DNA from 2 places in the Streptomyces sp. NPDC050636 genome. Region 2 is predicted to be linked to the other one. Evidence: riboswitches for the same ligand, from Rfam matches in the RefSeq annotation. Region 2 holds a riboswitch; the other holds the start of a gene.
The links. Region 2 has a riboswitch for glycine ahead of gcvP (aminomethyl-transferring glycine dehydrogenase). Riboswitches for the same ligand answer to the same signal wherever they lie in the genome.
Positions count from the first base shown of each region.

Region 1: linked by a shared signal. The riboswitch ahead of gcvT (glycine cleavage system aminomethyltransferase GcvT) and the one ahead of gcvP (aminomethyl-transferring glycine dehydrogenase) in region 2 are both predicted to bind glycine.

Region 1 covers NZ_JBFAIP010000013.1:82,600-89,907, forward strand. Annotated here, with positions in the region: gene AB0I10_RS14025 (ABC transporter substrate-binding protein) at 1-923, opposite strand, end outside; gene AB0I10_RS14030 (ABC transporter permease) at 1,023-2,021, opposite strand; gene AB0I10_RS14035 (enhanced serine sensitivity protein SseB C-terminal domain-containing protein) at 2,431-3,234, opposite strand; gene AB0I10_RS14040 (enhanced serine sensitivity protein SseB) at 3,293-4,090, opposite strand; gene AB0I10_RS14045 (AAA family ATPase) at 4,488-5,135, opposite strand; glycine riboswitch at 5,422-5,517, shown strand; gene gcvT (glycine cleavage system aminomethyltransferase GcvT) at 5,669-6,796, shown strand; gene gcvH (glycine cleavage system protein GcvH) at 6,908-7,285, shown strand.
Region 2 covers NZ_JBFAIP010000050.1:6,450-13,757, forward strand. Annotated here, with positions in the region: gene AB0I10_RS27720 (FHA domain-containing protein) at 1-273, shown strand, start outside; gene AB0I10_RS27725 (MerR family transcriptional regulator) at 291-1,043, shown strand; gene AB0I10_RS27730 (bifunctional nuclease family protein) at 1,097-1,570, shown strand; gene AB0I10_RS27735 (MerR family transcriptional regulator) at 1,754-2,359, shown strand; gene AB0I10_RS27740 (DNA polymerase IV) at 2,495-3,952, shown strand; gene AB0I10_RS27745 (PRC-barrel domain-containing protein) at 3,859-4,245, opposite strand; glycine riboswitch at 4,361-4,458, shown strand; gene gcvP (aminomethyl-transferring glycine dehydrogenase) at 4,646-7,308, shown strand, end outside.

The sequences.
Region 1 (7,308 bases), on a different contig from region 2:
AGCTTGGCCTGCGTCTGGCCGTCGACACCGCGTCCGGCCAGGTCCACCAGGGTGTTGCCGGACTGCAGGTCCTTGTCGATGGTCGACTGGGCGACCTTCAGCTTCAGGACGATCTTGTCCGGCAGCTGCTTGCGCAGCGTGTCGGTCTTGGCGGACCAGTGCGGGTTGCGGACGAGGGTGAGCTGCTTGCCCTCCTCGTAGCTCTGGAACTTGTAAGAACCGGAGGAGACCACGGACTTGGTGTAGTCCGCGCCCTTGTCCTTGGCCTGCGGCACCGGGGCGGTCTGCGGGGCGCTCACCAGGTAGTCGAACTCGGCGAACGCCTTCTTCAGGCGGAAGACGATCGTGTGGTCGTCAGGGGTCTCTATGGACTTGAGCCCGTCCTTGCTCTTGTCCTTGTAGGGGCCCTTGTAGCCGCCGTCGTTGTCCTTGAGGAACTGCTGGAAGTAGTTCGGGCCCAGCGAGAGGGTGTCACGCGCGAAGTTGCTGCGCTCGACCGCGTACTTGACGTCCTGGGACGTGATCGCCGAGCCGTCGTCGTACTTGAGGCCCTTGCGGATCTTGTACGTCCAGGTCTTACCGCCGTCGGAGGCCTTGCCCATCGACTCGGCGAGGTCCGGGACCAGCTCGTTGCCCTTCGAGCCGGGGCCCGGCTTGAAGGTGGTGAGCGGGCGCGCGTAGAGCCGGCTGAAGTTGTAGATGAAGGCGTAGTACGTGTTGCCCGGGTCGAACGACTCGGGGGCGTCGCTGATCGCGTAGTTGACCGTGCCCCCCTTCGCGTCCGAGACATTGACGATGTCCTTGGTCGCGGCGTTCGCCTCGGCCGAGCCGTCCGAGGAGCCTTTGCTCCCGCTGCAGCCGGCCAGCAAAAGGCCCGCACTGGTGATGGCCGCGATCGCCGCGACCGGAACTGACCTTCGCATGATGGTCGGTATCCCCTTCGTTCGTCGAAAAAGGTCGGAACATCAAAACGCCACAATGCTGTTGAGGCTTCTGGGCGGCGGGCGGGTGCCCGGCAGTCGTCAGCGGCTGCGCGGGTCCAGCGCGTCCCTCAGACCGTCACCGAGCAGGTTGAACGCGAGCACGGTGACGAAGATCGCAAGGCCGGGGACGATCATGTACTGGGGGTCGACCTCGTAGTACTTGACCGCCTGGTTGAGCATTCCGCCCCAGGACGCCTGGGGAGGTTGAATGCCGACGCCCAGGAAGCTCAGCGCCGCCTCGAAGAGGATGTTGGAGGGGATCAGCAGCGTCGAGTAGACGATGATCGGTCCCACCAGGTTGGGCAGCAGTTCCCGGAAGAGGATGAACGGCCCGCGCGCGCCCATGCCGCGGGCGGCGTCCACGAATTCGCGTTCGCGCAGCGACAGCGTCTGGGCGCGCACGATACGTCCCATGTACGGCCAGTTGAAGAAGCCGATCACGAAGATCAGCACCGAGATGTGCAGCGGCAGGCCTTCCATCCCGAATGCGCCGCCCTGGAGCGAGGCGGAGATGGCGATGGCGAACAGCAGCAGCGGGAAGGCCAGGAAGACATCCATCATGCGGCTGATGAACGCGTCCACCCGCCCTCGGTAGAAGCCGGCGACGACGCCGAGGACGGTGCCGATGGCGACCGACAGCAGCGTCGCGCCGAAGGCGACGATCAGCGACACCCAGGAGCCCTCGATGATGCGCGCGAGCAGGTCGCGGCCGAACTTGGGGTCCACACCGAGCGGGTGGTCCCCGCTCATGCCGCCGAAGTCGCCCTTGGGCAGCGTGGTGTTGGGGTCGATCAGCGACTGGTTCGGGCTGTTCGGGTCCAGCCCGAGCAGCGCCTGGAGGGGACGGGAGAGCGCGGCGACCACGACGAGCAGGATGACAACGATGGCTCCGGCCACCGCGACCTTGTCGCGCCGGAAGCGCAGCCACGCGATCTGGCCGAGCGAGCGCCCCTCGATGCGCTTGCTCTCCACGCCCTTCAGCACCGCTTCCGGCTGCGCCTCAGCAGCCGCCCCGGTGGTCTCGATCGGTGCGGTCACGGTGCCTTTGACCCCTCTCGGCCGACGGTGGCCGGCCCAATGCCCGCCGCTGTAGCGGCCTGATTCACATCACTGGTGCAGGAAGTGCAAGTGGTGCGGACATCGCGGAGGTTCGCCCCGTGGAAATCAGAGATTCACGCGATGCCGGTCTGAATGACGCCCGTACAAAGAGCCGAAGCTCTCTGCTGCCGGAGTCTTCATCCGATTCGCGATCACTCACCAGCCCTCGCGGTGAAAGGATGCGCAACTGTGATGTGGCCCACGGGCTTCCGTTATACGGACAGCCGGACCGGCTAAGCGGAATGCACAACCGCGGAAGAGGGGCCCAACCGGTGGGCACAAGGGGTGAATTCACACCAAAGAAAAGCGCCCTGCCGGGCTATCCGGAGCTGGTTTGGACCAACGCGGATCAGTAGGGACGCGGATATCCGTAGCCGTAGGAAGGCGCGGGAGCGGGGCCCTGGCCGGGGGGCTGGGCATAGCCGTCGCGGTCGAAGAAGGGGCGCGTGGAAGCCCGCATCCACATGCCGACGGGGTCGTATTCATCGTTCATGGCGACGGTCGATACCGGCAATCCGTCCGGAACCGCGCCGATCGACTGCTGGATCATCAACCGCACCGAATCCACCGCGTGCTGGCCGGTGTCGTACAGGTCCAGACCGATCGCCAGATAGGGGGCACCCAGGGCGGGCTGCACCCACGCCCGGCGCAACGACCGTACAGCGGGCGTCCGGTGGGCGTTCTGGGCCAGGAGGGCATAGAACTGCGGGATGTCGATGACCGGGTCCGAGATCCGCAGCGGTCCGGCGGGCAGCCGATCGAGGCCGCCGGCGATACGGCGCAGATCCAGCCAGGGAATGCCGACTCCACCGCCGGGAGCGTGCGGATTCAGCCACAGGCCCCAGCGGTCGGGGAAGAGCGTCGCAGCGATGTCGGGACCGGTGACGAGTTCGTGGTCGCGGGTCCAGCCGGAGGCGGCGAGTTCGGCGGCGGAGGTCACACACGGCGCGTAGCCGAGGCCGTCGACCTCCATGTTTCCGTACTGCGCGTCGGGCATACCGGCCCGGCCCTGCCAGAGCAGCATCCAGACCTGTCCGGTGGCGAGTGCCTGCAGCAGCGCCTCATAGGCGTCGTAGCGACCGGGCGAGACCTGCTGCAGCATCTGCTCGACCTGTCCGGCCGCCGCCGCTCCCTGATGCGCACCCGCGCTCACGTGGTCCGTCCCTTCTGTCGGCAGGGCACGTGGGGCGCCCGCCCGTCATCCAACCAGCTTACGAGTGCTCCCGAGCGTAGAAGGGCCGCACACGCTCCAGCATCCAGTCGGCGACCGGGTCGCCCTGGGCGATGTCCAGCATGACGAGTTGTACGGGCCAGGGCACCGGCACCGCGCCCAGCGCACGTCCCAGGGCTTGCAGGGCCCCTTCGCGGGCGGTGCCGTCGTGCAGCGCGGCGGGGGGCACCTCGACCTGAACTCCGACGAACAGCGCGGGCGTGTCGCCCTCGACACTTGCCAGGACACGCCGGGCAGTCAGGACAAATCCGGCACCGGAGAACTCCAGTCCGGCGGCGGCCAGGAAGTCCACCGGCTCGTCCTGCCAGTCCGGCTCGAAGAGCCGCACCCGGCCGCCGCTCGCCGGGCCGTCCGCCTCCGTACGCCCCACCCGGCACAGTGCGGCCACCGCGTCCGGCGGCAGCGGGACGCCGATCGTGCCGTCCGGATTGACCGCGATGCCCAGCTTCGCGGGCAGGCCGCGGGCGAACTCCCGGGCCGGCGCGACGGTGAAGGACATGTGCGGGCCGACGGCCCGCCGGAACTCCTGCTCGGAGCTGAAGACCGGGACATACGCCGCGCCGCCGATCTCCACGGTGGGCAGGTCGAGGCCGCCGGCACCCAGGCCCGCGCTCTCGGGGCCGCCGCCGTTGGGCAGCGGTACCCACAGCCGGCTGCGGCCCAGTACCTCGACGATCCGGCCGCCCGCGCCCGGGTGCCCGACCGACGCGCCCAGCACCTCTTCGAGCTCGTTCGCCGGCCACGCCAGCTCCGGTATTCCCTGCTCCGGAAAGTTCATCTCATCCACCCGTTCGCACCGCCCCGTTCACACCGCGCTTTCTGGCCAAAGACCCTAAACGAGCACGGCGGGGTTCCCGGCCGCGGGTCTCTGCAGGAAGCAGGAAGGCGACCGGACGGCGTCCTGCCGATCCTGCGGCCGGGCACCGTCTTACCGATCCTGCGGCCGGGCACCGTCTTACCGATCCTGCGGCCGGGCACCGTCTTGCCGATCCTGCGGCCGGGCACCGTCTTGCCGATCCTGCGGCCGGGCACCGTCTTGCCGATCCCCTTCCGCACCACCGGAATAACGCCCCGCGCCCCCACGTTGTGGCCCCGCAGGGGGCGCTCGCAACACCTACGGGAAGTGTTCGCCCACCCCCTAGGGACCCCACCCCAGCCGAAACCCACCGTCTCGGTCAGCCGAAACCCACCGTCTCCAGCGCGCTGGCCGCCCCCCGGTCCAGCAGCACCGCCGAGTCGAAGCCCTTCGGCAGCCGGGCCGCCTCCGCCCCGCCGACCAGCCGGCCGACCGCCCTGCGGTGCCGCGCGAACGCGTACCCCGAGACCCCGCGCCCCCGGGACTCCTGGCCGGACAGCGCCACCTCGGGCGACACATCGAGCAGCACCAGATGCAGCCCCCGGCCGCCGCGCCGGGCCGACCGCGCGATCCAGCGCCGCACCCACGCCTGCGTCCCGCAGTCGTGCACCACCACGCTCTCGCGGGAACGCAGCGCGCGGCGCAGCCCGAGGTAGTGGGAGGCGCGGACCAGCGGGCGGTAGAGGCCGTACGGCAGCCGGCGCAGCCTGCCGCGCTCCCAGCGTGCGCGGACGTCCTGCGAGTCGATGCGGTGCACCGGGACGCCCCGCGCGTCCAACGACGGCACGATGCGGTGCATCAGCGTGCTCTTGCCGCTCCCCGGCAGGCCGGAGACCACGACCAGGTCGCCGGCCGGAAAGCGCATCTCGGCCGCGTGGCGGGCCTGCTGCGCTCCTCTCAAGTCCATGACATCGGCGTTGCGTCCTGGCCTGACGACGGCCAGGGGCGTGCGCCTGGGGCGGGGCATCGCGGCGCCCGCGACCCCCGCATTCGTCGCGAATGCGGCTTCCCTGTGCACCGTGATCGCCCCTCCCGGTCCGGTTCGAGTCCGGTCCAAGCCCGTTCTCTACCCGCAGAGTGTCAAGAAACGGTAATGCCCTTCAAGGAGATTGTCCGATCCGTCCGCGCTGTGGACGTGGCCGGGGGCGGGGCGACGACCAGGGCTCCTGTATCCGGCGATCCCGTGCAATGATGTCGGCGCCACGTGCACACCGGTTCGACACCCGTGCACGGCCAACTCCATACCGGCCGCTTGAATCCGCGCGGGAGAGTCCCCGGCCGCCACGGCGGGGCGCCGAAGGAGCAAGTCCTCCCTTGAATCTCTCAGGCCCCTATACCGCGCGGGCGAGGCAGATCTGAAAAGCGAGCCACTGCCCGGCCTACGGGGCGGCTCCACCCAAGGTGCAAACCGGGTCCGTTCGCGGGATCCCGGTGAACCTCTCAGGTTCCGATGACAGATGGGGAGAACGTCTTGTCACCCATGCCTGGGAGCCCAGAACCATGACTGATGCCCCCCGCCGCACCGCGCTCGATGCCACGCATCGCACGCTCGGCGCGACCATGACCGACTTCGCCGGCTGGGACATGCCGCTGCGCTACGGCAGCGAACGCGACGAGCACGTCGCCGTCCGCACCCGCGCCGGCCTCTTCGACCTCTCCCACATGGGCGAGATCACCGTCACCGGACCGCAGGCCGCCGACCTGCTCGACTACGCGCTGGTGGGCAACATCGGCGGGGTGAAGACCGGCCGCGCCCGCTACACCATGATCTGCGAGGCCGAGGGCGGCATTCTGGACGACCTGATCGTCTACCGCCTCGCCGAGCAGGAGTACATGGTCGTCGCCAACGCCTCCAACGCCCAGGTGGTGCTGGACGCGCTGACCGAGCGCGGGGCCGGCTTCGACGCCGCGGTCCGCGACGACCGGGACGCGTATGCGCTGATCGCGATTCAGGGCCCGGAGTCCCCCGGCATCCTCAAGGGACTGACGGACGCCGACCTGGACGGCCTCAAGTACTACGCGGGCCTGCCCGGGACGGTCGCCGGTGTGGATGCGCTGATCGCCCGCACCGGATACACCGGCGAGGACGGCTTCGAGCTGTTCGTCCGCCCCGCGGACGCGGTCGCCCTCTGGGAGGCGCTGACCGCGGCCGGCAAGGACGCCGGGCTGATCCCGTGCGGGCTGTCCTGCCGTGACACGCTGCGCCTGGAGGCGGGCATGCCGCTGTACGGGCACGAGCTGACCACCGCGACCACGCCGTTCGACGCCGGTCTCGGTCGGGTCGTGAAGTTCGAGAAGACCACCAACAACGGTGACTTCGTGGGCCGCGCCGCGCTGGCTGCGGCCGCCGAGCGCGCCGAGGCCAGCCCGCCGCGCAAGCTGGTCGGCCTGATCGCCGAGGGCCGCCGGGTGCCGCGCGCCGGATACCCGGTCGTCGCGGCCGACGGCACGGTCATCGGCGAGGTCACCTCCGGGGCGCCGTCCCCCACCCTGGGCAAGCCGCTCGCCATCGCCTATGTCGACGCGGCATACGCCACGCCGGGCACCGAGGGTGTCGCGGTGGACATCCGTGGAAGCCATGAGCCGTATGAGGTCGTCGCGCTGCCCTTCTACAAGCGGCAGAAGTAACGCTTCACCTACGGCGGCTGCCGTGGGCGGAGCAGCACCGGCGCGCACCGCGCGTCTCACTGTGCAAGACCCCATTCACGATCACACCCTCGCGTACAGGAGAATCGAGCCATGAGCAACCCCCAGCAGCTGCGCTACAGCAAGGAGCACGAGTGGCTGTCGACCGACGAGGACGGTGTCTCGACGGTCGGCATCACGGAGCACGCGGCCAACGCCCTCGGCGATGTCGTCTACGTGCAGCTTCCTGAGGTCGGTACCACGGTCACGGCGGGCGAGACCTGCGGTGAGCTGGAGTCGACCAAGTCGGTCAGTGACCTCTACGCGCCCGTCGACGGCGAGGTCACCGAGACCAACGAGGATGTCGTCAACGACCCCTCGCTGGTGAACTCCGCCCCGTTCGAGGGTGGTTGGCTGTTCAAGGTGAGGATCGCCGGCGAGCCGGGCGAACTGCTCTCGGCCGACGAGTACACCGCCTTCACCGCCGGCTGAGCCTGCCCGGTCCCTCTGCCACC
Region 2 (7,308 bases):
GGCAGCCGCTTCCTTCTGGACGGCGAGCTGACGACGGCGGGCCGCCACCCGCAGAGCGACATCTTCCTCGACGATGTGACGGTCTCCCGCCGCCATGTGGATTTCCGTCGCGGCCAGGACGGCGCGTTCACGGTCTCCGACGTCGGCAGCCTGAACGGCACCTACGTCAACCGTGAGCGGATCGATTCTGTCGTGCTCTCCAATGGCGACGAGGTCCAGATCGGCAAGTACCGCCTGGTCTTCTACGCGAGCCAGCGCGGGGCCGGTATCTGACCGGCCAGGGAAGGCATATGCGCCATACACCGACAGGCGGTGCCGGTTCTGCCGGCACCGCCTCCTCGGACGGCAAGCCGGTGAGCATCGGCACGGTGCTCAATGTGCTGCGCGAGGAGTTCCCCGAGGTCACCATCTCCAAGATTCGCTTCCTGGAGGCCGAGGGGCTGGTCGAGCCGAAGCGCACGCCTTCCGGTTACCGCAAATTCACCGTGGAGGACGTCGCGCGGCTGGCGAGCGTCCTGCGGATGCAGCGGGACCACTATCTGCCGCTGAAGGTCATCCGGGAGCATCTGGACGCCCTGGAGCGCGGTGAGCGGGTGCAGCTGCCCGCCCAGGCCGCGCCGCCCTCCAGGGACCTGGTGGACGGCGTGCACGACCCCGACGAGGAGCGGCCGACGGCGGCCCGGATCGGCCGGGCCGAGCTGCTGGCCGCCGCAGAGGTGGACGAGGCCGCGCTCGCCGACTGGGAGTCGTACGGACTGATCGTTCCCGACGCGGGCGGGGGCTACGACATCGAGGCCGTCACGGTCGCCAAGCTGGTCGCGGATCTGGGCCGTTTCGGTCTCGAACCGCGGCATCTGCGTGCCGTGAAAGCGGCGGCCGAGCGCGAGGCCGGCCTGGTCGAGCAGGTCGTTGCACCCCTTCGGCGGCACCGCAATCCGCAGACCAGAGCCCATGCCGAGGCCACCGCCAGAGAGCTGGCGACGCTGTCCGTACGGCTGCATGCGGCGTTGGTCCAGACCGCTTTGCGGGTCCGGCTCCAGTGAGCAAAAGAGTGCCCGACTACCCAAACCGGCCGGGCACGTCCTAGGGTTACTGTGTGAACGAGCTCGACGTCGTGGGTGTCCGGGTGGAAATGCCTTCCAGCCAACCGATCGTGCTCCTGCGGGAGGTGGGAGGCGATCGCTACTTGCCCATTTGGATCGGGCCAGGGGAGGCGACCGCCATTGCTTTCGCCCAGCAGGGCATGGTCCCTGCCAGGCCGCTGACGCACGACCTTTTCAAGGACGTGCTGGAAGCGGTGGGCCAGGAGCTGACGCAGGTCCGCATCACGGATCTGCGCGAGGGAGTGTTCTACGCCGAATTGGTCTTCGCCAGCGGCGTCGAGGTCAGCGCGCGTCCGTCTGATGCCATAGCGCTGGCGTTGCGCACCGGAACGCCGATTTTCGGTACCGACGGTGTGCTGGACGACGCGGGGATCGCGATCCCGGACGAGCAGGAGGACGAGGTGGAGAAGTTCCGCGAGTTCCTCGACCAGATCTCGCCCGAGGACTTCGGCACCAACAGTCAGTGATCGGCCGCCGGACATCTGATTCCGGCCAATCTGCTAGGCCTTCCCCGTGCGAGGTCACGAGAAACCACTCGTAGGGTGATTATCACTCGGCGTGGCGAGCGCGGCGATCGTTGACGCACCCCGAGCGACTGCATACCGTCGATGTGGCAGGTCCCGTCCGGGACGTGGAGGACGGAGGGCGGCGTGGCAATCACCGGCGACGGTACGGCGGCGGAAGGGGCGTTGCCGCTCCACTCGGGTGCGACGGCAAACCGTGCCCCGGTTCAGGCCGCCGCGGTGTCGGGGGACCGCGAGGCGCAGAACATCGGCTACCGCGGCCCGACCGCGTGTGCGGCGGCGGGAATCACTTACCGGCAACTCGACTACTGGGCCCGTACGGGCTTGGTGGAGCCGAGCGTCCGGCCGGCGTACGGCTCCGGCACCCAGCGGCTCTACAGCTTCCGGGACGTCGTCGTCCTGAAGATCGTCAAGCGGCTGCTGGACACCGGGGTGTCGCTGCAGAACATCCGCACCGCCGTCCAGCATCTCCGCTCGCGCGGGCTCGCGGATCTGACGCGGATGACGCTGATGAGCGACGGTGCGACGGTCTACGAGTGCACCTCGCCCGACGAGGTCGTCGATCTGCTCCAGGGCGGCCAGGGCGTCTTCGGGATCGCGGTCGGCGTGGTGTGGCGGGACATGGAAAGCGCCCTGTCACAGCTGCACGGAGAGCGCGTGGACACCGGCGAGACGCTGATCGGGAAGAACCCGCACGACGAGCTGGCGCGGCGGCGCAACCGGGCGGGCTGAGGGCCCGTCTCCGGGCCCCGGCCGGGCTTGGGGAGTCTCACCCCGTCGCTCCGCCTCCTTGCGGTTCTGCACGCCGACCTGGTGCGCGGCCCTGCGTCGGGTCGATTGTCAGTGGTGTGCGGCAGCATCGGAGATGTGAGAAGTGCGCCGACGATCCTGCATCTGGACATGGATGCGTTCTACGCGGCCTGTGAGCAGGCGGCCAAGCCGAGCCTGCGCGGGAAGCCCGTGGTGGTCGGCGGGATCGGGCCGCGCGGTGTCGTAGCCACGGCCTCGTACGAGGCCCGGGTCTTCGGGATTCGCTCCGCGATGCCCACGGCCCAGGCGCGCCGGCTGTGCCCCAACGCCGCGTATCTCCATCCGCGTTTCACGCTCTACCGTCAGGTGAGTGATGCGGTGATGGAGCTGCTGCGGGCGCTGTCGCCGCTGGTGGAGCCGCTGAGTCTGGACGAGGCGTTCGTGGATCTGGAGGCCGGCGGTGTCGTGGCGGAGACGTCCGCCGTACGGGCCGTGGGGGAGAAGCTGCGGCGCGACATCCGGGCGGTCACGGGTCTGACCGGTTCGGTGGGCCTCGCGGGGGCCAAGTTGCTTGCGAAGATCGGTTCCGAGGCGGCGAAGCCGGACGGGCTGGTGGTGATCGAGCCCGGTACGGAGCGGGAGCTGCTGGGGCCGATGACGGTGCGGACGCTGCCCGGGGTGGGCCCCGCGACGGCCGAGGCGCTGCGGCGGGCAGGCATCACGACGGTCGCGGAGACCGCGGAGGCCGGTGAGGCGGAGCTGGTGCGGCTGCTCGGCAAATCCCACGGCGCCGGGCTCTATGCGATGGCGCTGGGCAAGGACGACCGGCCGGTGGTTGCCGATCGGGACGCGAAGTCCGTCTCGGTCGAGGACACCTTCGAAGTCGATCTGACCGACCGGACGCGGGTGCGGGCGGAGCTGGTGCGGCTGGCCGACCGCTGTGTGCAGCGGCTGCGGGCCGCCGGGCGCTCCGGGCGCACGGTGGTGATCAAGGTGCGGAACTACGACTTCTCGACGTTGACCCGTTCGGAGACGCTGCGCGGTCCCACCGACGATCCCGGCGTCGTACGCGAGGCCGCCGCGCGGCTGCTGGAGACGGTGGACACGACCGGCGGGGTGCGGCTGCTGGGCGTGGGGGTGAGCGGGCTCGCCGACTTCACCCAGGAGGACCTGTTCGCGCAGTTGGCGACGGAGCGGGAGGCCGAGGAGACGGCGCAGGCCGCACCGGAGTCGGCGGCGGACGACGCGAGCGAGCCGGAGCCCGAGCAGGAGCGACCGCGCCGCTGGCATCCGGGGCTGGACGTGGTGCACGACGAATTCGGCGCCGGCTGGGTGCAGGGGAGCGGAGTGGGGCGGGTGACCGTACGTTTCGAGACGCCGTGGTCCGCACCGGGGAGGGTGCGGACCTTCGCCGTCGACGACCCGGCGCTGCGGCCGGGAGAGCCATTGCCGCTGGTGGTGGGCGGGGTGCCGGAGGCGGGTCAGTCCTCGCCGGCGATCCGGCCGAAGTCCTTGTCGGCGGGCGGCGAGGACGGTACCGAGTCCGATGCGGGGGAGGAGATATCCAGCCGGTAGTGGTGGTAGAGCTGGAGTTCCTGCTCGGGGGAGAGATGCCGGCCTACGCCGAAGTCCGGGGCGTCCTTGATCAGCTTGCGGTCATAGGGGATGCGCAGCCCCTCTTCGATCATTTCGCTCGGCTCCAGGGGGACGAATGCGTCCCGGCTGAAGAGTCCGGTGCGTACGGCCGCCCATTCGGGTTCCCCCGTCGCATCGTCGAGATACACCTCGTCGATGGTGCCGATTTTGGTGCCGTGCCGGTCGAACGCCTTGCGGCCGATCAGGCTCCGGGGATCGATATCGGTTTGCACGGCCCCTCCAAACGCTCGCAATTGCCCTGTAGACAACTACCAAACGGCACATTTCATGCCCCGGCCACTCGAACGATCCCTCAGAGGGTGCGCTGGTAGGCTGACGAATGGCCGCTGACCCCATGCGGGAGAGTCCTTTGTCGTTCGCGACGGGGGCGCCGAAGGAGCAAATCCTCCCCGGAATCTCTCAGGCACACGTACCGCATGGACGAGGTCACTCTGGAAAGCAGGGCGGGCCACGGACAGGCACAGCGCCGGAGCCCATCCTCACCGACGGTGAAAGTCGGACCGCAGCGCGGGCCGGTGAAGCTCTCAGGTTGAGATGACAGAGGGGGAGGCCGTCCGGGCACCAGCGCCGTGGTGCCCCTCGTAGGTCGTATTGACCAGGAGGCCCCCGCAGATGACCACCAATCGCATCTCCTTGACCGAGCTGGAGCGCGGCATCCCGTTCGAGCACCGGCACATCGGTCCCGACCACGAGGCGCAGGCGAAGATGCTCGCGCACATCGGATTCGGATCGCTCGACGAGCTCACCGCGACGGCCGTACCCGACGTGATCAAGAGCGCCGAGGCGCTCGGCCTGCCGCAGGCCCGTTCCGAGGCCGAGGTCCTGGAGGAGCTGCGCGCCCTGGCGGACCGTAACCAGGTCCTGTCCTCCATGATCGGCCTCGGCTACTACGGCACGTTCACCCCGCCGGTGATCCTTCGCAATGTCATGGAGAACCCCTCCTGGTACACGGCGTACACGCCCTACCAGCCGGAGATCTCGCAGGGCCGCCTGGAGGCGCTGCTGAACTTCCAGACGGTGGTCGCCGACCTGACCGGACTGCCCACCTCCGGCGCCTCCCTGCTGGACGAGGGCACCGCCGCCGCCGAGGCGATGGCGCTGTCCCGCCGCATCGGCAAGGTCAAGCAGGGCGTCTTCCTGGTCGACGCCGACTGTCTGCCGCAGACCATCGCCGTGATCCAGACCCGCGCCGAACCGACCGGTGTCGAGGTCGTCGTCGCGGACCTCACCGACGGCATTCCCGTGGAGATCGCCGAGCGCGGCGTCTTCGGCGTGCTGCTGCAGTACCCCGGCGCCTCCGGCGCGGTGCGTGACCCGCGCGCCGTCATAGCGCAGGCCCAGGAGCTCGGCGCGGTCGTCACCGTCGCCGCCGACCTCCTCGCGCTGACGCTGCTGACGTCGCCCGGCGAGCTCGGCGCGGACATCGCCGTCGGCACCACCCAGCGCTTCGGCGTCCCGATGGGCTTCGGCGGACCGCACGCCGGGTTCATGGCCGTACGCGACAAGTTCGCCCGCAGCCTGCCGGGCCGCCTGGTGGGCGTCTCCGTCGACGCCGACGGCAACAAGGCCTACCGCCTCGCGCTGCAGACCCGTGAGCAGCACATCCGCCGCGAGAAGGCCACCAGCAACATCTGCACCGCGCAGGTGCTGCTCGCCGTCATGGCCGGGATGTACGCCGTGTACCACGGCCCCGGCGGCCTCCAGGCCATCGCGCGGCGCACCCACCGCTACGCCACCGTCCTCGCCGAGGGCCTGCGGGCCGGCGGCGTGGAGATCGTGCACGGCGCATACTTCGACACTCTGACCGCGCGGGTGCCCGGACGGGCCGCCGAGGTCGTCGCCGCCGCCCGTGAGGCCGGCGTCAACCTCCGCCAGGTCGACGCCGACCTGGTCGGCATCGCCTGCGACGAGACCACCGGGCGCGCGCAGCTGGCCGGCGTCTGGAGCGCCTTCGGCATCCAGGCCGACATCGAGCAGCTGGACGCGGCCGCCGCCGACACGCTGCCGCAGGCGCTGCTGCGCGCCGACGACTACCTGACCCACCCGGTCTTCCACCAGCACCGCTCCGAGACCGCGATGCTGCGCTACCTGCGCACCCTCGCCGACAAGGACTACGCGCTGGACCGCGGCATGATCCCGCTCGGCTCCTGCACCATGAAGCTGAACGCCACCACCGAGATGGAGCCGGTCACCTGGCCCGAGTTCGGGCAGCTGCACCCGTTCGCGCCGGCCGCCCAGGCACAGGGCTACCTCACGCTCATCCAGGAGCTGGAGGAGCGGCTGGCCACGGTCACCGGCTACGACAAGGTCTCCATCCAGCCGAACGCGGGCTCCCAGGGCGAGCTGGCCGGCCTGCTGGCCGTGCGTGCCTACCACCGGGCCAACGGCGACGAGCAGCGCACCGTCTGCCTGATCCCGTCCTCCGCGCACGGCACCAACGCCGCCAGCGCCGTGATGGCCGGGATGAAGGTCGTCGTCGTCAAGACCGGCGAGGACGGCGAGGTCGACGCCGACGATCTGCACGCCAAGATCGAGAAGTACCGTGACGAGCTCGCGGTCCTGATGGTCACCTACCCGTCCACGCACGGCGTGTTCGAGGAGCACATCACCCAGATCTGCGCCGCGGTGCACGACGCCGGCGGTCAGGTCTACGTCGACGGCGCCAACCTGAACGCGCTGGTCGGCCTCGCCGAGCCCGGCAAGTTCGGCGGCGATGTCTCGCACCTCAACCTGCACAAGACCTTCTGCATCCCGCACGGTGGCGGCGGTCCCGGTGTCGGCCCGGTCGGCGTACGCGCCCACCTGGCGCCCTACCTCCCCAACCACCCGCTGCAGCCCACCGCGGGCCCCGAGACGGGCGTCGGACCGATCTCCGCGGCCCCCTGGGGCTCTGCCGGGATCCTGCCGATCTCCTGGGCGTATGTCCGGCTGATGGGCGGGGAGGGCCTCAAGCGCGCCACCCAGGTCGCGGTGCTCAGCGCCAACTACATCGCCAAGCGCCTGGAGCCGCACTACCCGGTGCTCTACACGGGCCCCGGCGGCCTGGTCGCCCACGAGTGCATCATCGACGTCCGGCCGCTGACCAAGGCGACCGGCGTGAGCATCGACGATGTCGCCAAGCGGCTGATCGACTACGGCTTCCACGCGCCGACGATGTCCTTCCCGGTGGCCGGCACGCTGATGATCGAGCCGACCGAGAGCGAGGACCTCACCGAGCTGGATCGATTCTGCGATGCCATGATCGCGATCCGCGCGGAAATCGAGAAGGTCGGGTC